DNA from 2 places in the Achromobacter sp. MUI-25009338 genome. Region 2 is predicted to be linked to the other one. Evidence: riboswitches for the same ligand, from Rfam matches in the RefSeq annotation. Region 2 holds a riboswitch; the other holds the start of a gene.
What was found. Region 2 has a riboswitch for glycine ahead of AC1IQ6_RS10045 (D-amino acid dehydrogenase). Riboswitches for the same ligand answer to the same signal wherever they lie in the genome.
Positions count from the first base shown of each region.

Region 1 (2,196 bases), 1.3 Mb from region 2:
GAACGCGACTCTCTGAAGGAGGGCAGCGCCGTATGAATACCTTCAGCCGCCATCGTGTGCGGCCCGCCGCCACCAGCATCAGCGTCTGGACGCTGGCCGTGCTGGTTTCCTGCCTGGCCCTGCACCAGTTGTGGGCGTACCTGGACGTGCGCGCGCCGCACGTGGCCGACGCCTTGCTGGGCGGGCTGGTGGCGGCCGCCGCGACGGCGCTGGGCACCGTGCCCATCCTGTTCGCCCGCAGCATCCCGCAGAAACTGCAGGACAGCATGTTCGGCTTCGGCGCCGGCGTGATGCTGGCGGCCAGCGCCTTCTCGCTGGTGGCGCCCGGCATCGCCGCGGCGCGCGGGCTGGGCTACGGCCCCTGGGGGGCGGGGCTTACGGTGGCGGGCGCCGTGCTGCTGGGGGCCGCGGTGCTGCTGCTCATGGACCGCACGCTGCCGCACGAGCATTTCATCAAGGGACGCGAAGGCATCGAGGCGCACCGGTTGCGCCGCACCTGGCTGTTCGTGTTCGCCATCACGCTGCACAACCTGCCCGAGGGCCTGGCCATCGGCGTGGGCTACGCCGGCAACGATCCCTTGCGCGGCACCGCGCTGGCCACCGGCATCGCGATCCAGGACATCCCCGAGGGGCTGGTGGTGGCCGTGGCGCTGCTGGCCGCGGGCTATCCGCGGGCCTTCGCGGCGGCGCTGGGCATGCTGTCGGGCATGGTCGAGCCCCTGGGCGCGGTGCTGGGCGCGGCCGTGGTCGGCTGGTCGGCGCCGATGCTGCCCTGGGGCCTGGGCTTCGCCGCCGGCGCCATGCTGTTCGTCATCAGCCACGAGATCATCCCCGAGTCGCACCGCAAGGGGCACGAGGTCTACGCCACCTGCGGGCTGATGCTGGGCTTCGTGCTGATGATGCTGCTGGATACCGCGTTGGGCTAGCACGGGCCGCGGTTCCCATTCCCTGCCGATGGCTTTCGTTGTATGCTTTCGCCGCTGTCACGCATGTTGCGGGAGAGAGCGGCCTGTCCATCCGGCCGCCGCCGAAGGCGCAATTCGCCCGGAATCGCTCAGGTAACCCATACCGCCCATGCTTGCCCCGTCCCGGTTTATCACCGCGTGGACACGGCAAAACAGTACTCTGGAGAGACCTGGCGCCGCCCCTGAAACAAGGGACATGTCGAGCAGCCCAGGCGCCGAAGGTGCAAACCCGCCTAGCGGGGCAACTCTCAGGCAAAAGGACAGAGGGGCGGAAGATTCAGCCGTAGTGCAGGGCGCAGCCCGCCTGGCACCACCGGCATTCCGTAACCCTGGCAACCAAGCCGCCCCGGAGTTTCCGCGCATGTCCGCAACCCTCAAACGCACCCCGCTAGCCGAAGAACATGTCGCCGCCGGCGCCCGAATGGTCGATTTCGGCGGCTGGGACATGCCGCTGGCCTACGGCTCGCAACTGGAAGAGCACCACGCCGTGCGCCAGGACGCGGGCATGTTCGACGTCTCGCACATGCTGAACGTGGACATCGCCGGCCGGGACGCGTTCGCCTTCCTGCAGCGCCTGGTCGCCAACGACGTGGCCAAGCTGACCGTGCCCGGCAAGGCGCTGTACAGCTGCATGCTGAACCCGCAGGGCGGCGTGATCGACGATCTCATCATCTATTTCTTCGCCGCCGACGAATGGCGTGTGGTGGTCAACGCCGGCACCGCCGACAAGGACATCGCCTGGATGCAGCGCGTCAAGCAGGCCGGCGGTTTCGACGTGGCCATCACGGCCCGCCGCGACCTCGCCATGGTGGCCGTGCAGGGCCCCAACGCCCGCGCCAAGGTGTGGGCCGCGCGCCCGGCCTGGCAGGCCGCCACCGAGCCGCTGACCCCGTTCGTGGCCGCCGTGGTCGGCGACGACACGCTGGTGGCCCGCACCGGCTACACCGGCGAGGACGGCTTCGAAATCGTGCTGCCCGCCACCGAAGTGGTGCAGCTGTGGCGCGACCTGGCCGCCCAGGGCGTGCGTCCCTGCGGCCTGGGCGCGCGCGATACGCTGCGCCTGGAAGCCGGCATGAACCTCTACGGCCAGGACATGGACGAACTGATCCAGCCGAACCAGGCCGGCCTGACCTGGACGGTGTCGCTGAAGGACGCCGAGCGCCGCTTCATCGGCCGCGAGGCGCTGGAACAGTTCGCCACCCCGGCCGCCTTCCTCGGCCTGAAGCTGCAG
Region 1 is NZ_CM170627.1:813,268-815,463, forward strand. It holds gene AC1IQ6_RS03780 (superoxide dismutase) at 1-2, shown strand, start outside; gene AC1IQ6_RS03785 (ZIP family metal transporter) at 33-926, shown strand; glycine riboswitch at 986-1,081, shown strand; glycine riboswitch at 1,116-1,239, shown strand; gene gcvT (glycine cleavage system aminomethyltransferase GcvT) at 1,327-2,196, shown strand, end outside.
Region 1: linked by a shared signal. The riboswitch ahead of gcvT (glycine cleavage system aminomethyltransferase GcvT) and the one ahead of AC1IQ6_RS10045 (D-amino acid dehydrogenase) in region 2 are both predicted to bind glycine.

Region 2 (2,196 bases):
GTTCGGCGCGGATGTCCAGGTTGAAACCGTTGAATTCCGCCGTGCCGGCCACGCGGAAGCGGTCGCCCAGGCGGCTGGTGACGATCTTGGCGGCCTCGTCCAGCAGGCTCACGCAGGGCGCGGCGGCGCGGCTGGCCTCGTCGTCCAGGTGCACGCTGATCGAATAGCCCTTGACCGGATAGATGTTGAGCGAGTCTCCGAGCTGCCGCGCGAACTGGCGGCTGGCCGCGCCGGCGCAGATCACCACGGCGTCGGCCGATTCCTGCCGGGCCGGCAGCGCGCCTGCCGCCAGGTCCAGACGGTAGGCGCCGCCCTCGTGCGCGATGGCGGTGATGTCGGCGTCCTGCACGAACCGCACGCCGCGGCGCTGGCAGGCGCGGGCCAGGCCGCTGGTGAACTTGTGGATGTCGCCGGTGGCGTCCGACGGCGTGTAGAAGCCGGCGTGGCAGGCGGTCTGCAGGGCCGGCTCGATGCGGCGCGCTTCTTCCGCGGTCACCTCGTAGCGCTCCAGCCCGCCTTGCCGCAGCAGCGCGTTGGCGCGGCGCGCGGTGTCGAAGCTGGCCGCGTCGTGGTAGATATGCAGGATGCCGCGGCGCTCCAGGTCGAAATCGATGCCTTCTTCTTCGGCCATGGCGTAAAGGTGCTGGCGCGCCTCGATGGCCAGGCGGGTGGTCTCGATGGTGTTCTGGCGATAGTTGCGGATCTGCCCGATGAACTGGGCCAGCCAGGAATACTTGTGCCAGCCCGGACGCGGATTGAGCAGCAGCGGGGCGTCGTGGCGGCCCAGCCAGCGCAGGCCTTTCATGATGGTGGACACGCTGTTCCAGACCTCGGCGTTGCTGGCCGACAGCTGGCCGCCGTTGGCGTAGGAAGTCTCCATGGCGGGGTAGCGCTGGCGGTCGTAGACGGTGACGTCGAATCCCAGCTTGTTCAGGGCATGGGCGGACGTGACGCCGGTGATGCCGGCGCCGATGATGGCGATGCGGGGCATGGTCGCTCCAAGGGTAGGGTGGCCGCGGCCACCCGGCCGCAGCACCCCATCTGTCTTGGTACCTGAGAGTTTCACGCGCCGCGCGGATGGCGGCGGGTTCCCCTTCGGTGGGCGCGCGCGGCGCCGCTCTCCAGATTGTCTAGACCGCGCAGTCCTGGTTGCCTGAGAGTTTCCGGGGCGGTTGCTCCGTCGGCGCCTGCCGCGGCGGGCAGGTCTCTTCTGCGGGGTTTTGGATCGACGCGGGCAGAATAGCCAAAATCCGGCGGCGTGGGACCAGGGGTTAGTCCCAGTAGCCGTTCGTTTTGTCCCTGTTATATCGCCTGTTACCTCTCTGTTGAACTGTTCATTCCTGGTAAAGGCTTGAGGCGGGGGGATGCGCTATAACCGACGTTCACGCATCACACTGCCGCAAGCCGCCGGCTCGCGGACGCCCATACATGCCTCGTATCACCCGCCGTTCGTCCCTGATCCTGCTCGCCGCCCTGACGGGCGCCGTGGCCGGATGCTCCTCCCCCAAGCCCGCGTATGAGAAGGAGGACTTCACCCAGAACGACACCTACTCGCGCAGCGTCGCGGCCAGCAGCGCGGCCGCCTGCGACGCGGGCCGGCGCGCCTTGCTGAGCCAGGGCTACCTGATCGACCGCTTCGAGTCGGCGCGCGTGACCGGGCACAAGAATTTCCAGGCCGAGGACGGCCAGCATACGCAGATCAGCTTCAATATCGAATGCGCCGCCGATGGCGCGTCGAACGAGCGCTCGACGGTGTTCGCCACCGCGGTGCAGGACCGCTATTCGATCAAGCGCACCGCCAATTCGGCCAGCGTGGGCGTGAGCGTACTGGGCCAGGTGTCCATGCCGTTCGGCGCCAGCGACGATTCGCTGGTCAAGACCGCCAGCCAGACGGTGGCGCGGCCCAAGTTCTACGACGGATTTTTCCAGCTGTTGCAGCGCTTTCTGCCGGACGCGCAGGCCGCTTCGGCGCCGCAACCGGCGCCGGCCGGACGCGGCAAGACGCCGCCCAAGCCGGCGCCGGCCGACCCCGCGGTGTCGCCGGACGCGCCGGCCGACACCTTGAACCCGGCGGCCGCCAGCGATACGCCGGCCGCCAATGGCAAGGCCGCGCCCGCGGACAGCAAGGCGGCGCCGGCGGGCAGCCCGCCGCCGGCAGGCGCCGACGCCGCCAAGTAAGGCCGCGCCGGGCCGCCG
Region 2 is NZ_CM170627.1:2,110,674-2,112,869, forward strand. It holds gene AC1IQ6_RS10045 (D-amino acid dehydrogenase) at 1-991, opposite strand, end outside; glycine riboswitch at 1,038-1,129, opposite strand; glycine riboswitch at 1,131-1,223, opposite strand; gene AC1IQ6_RS10050 (DUF2242 domain-containing protein) at 1,429-2,178, shown strand.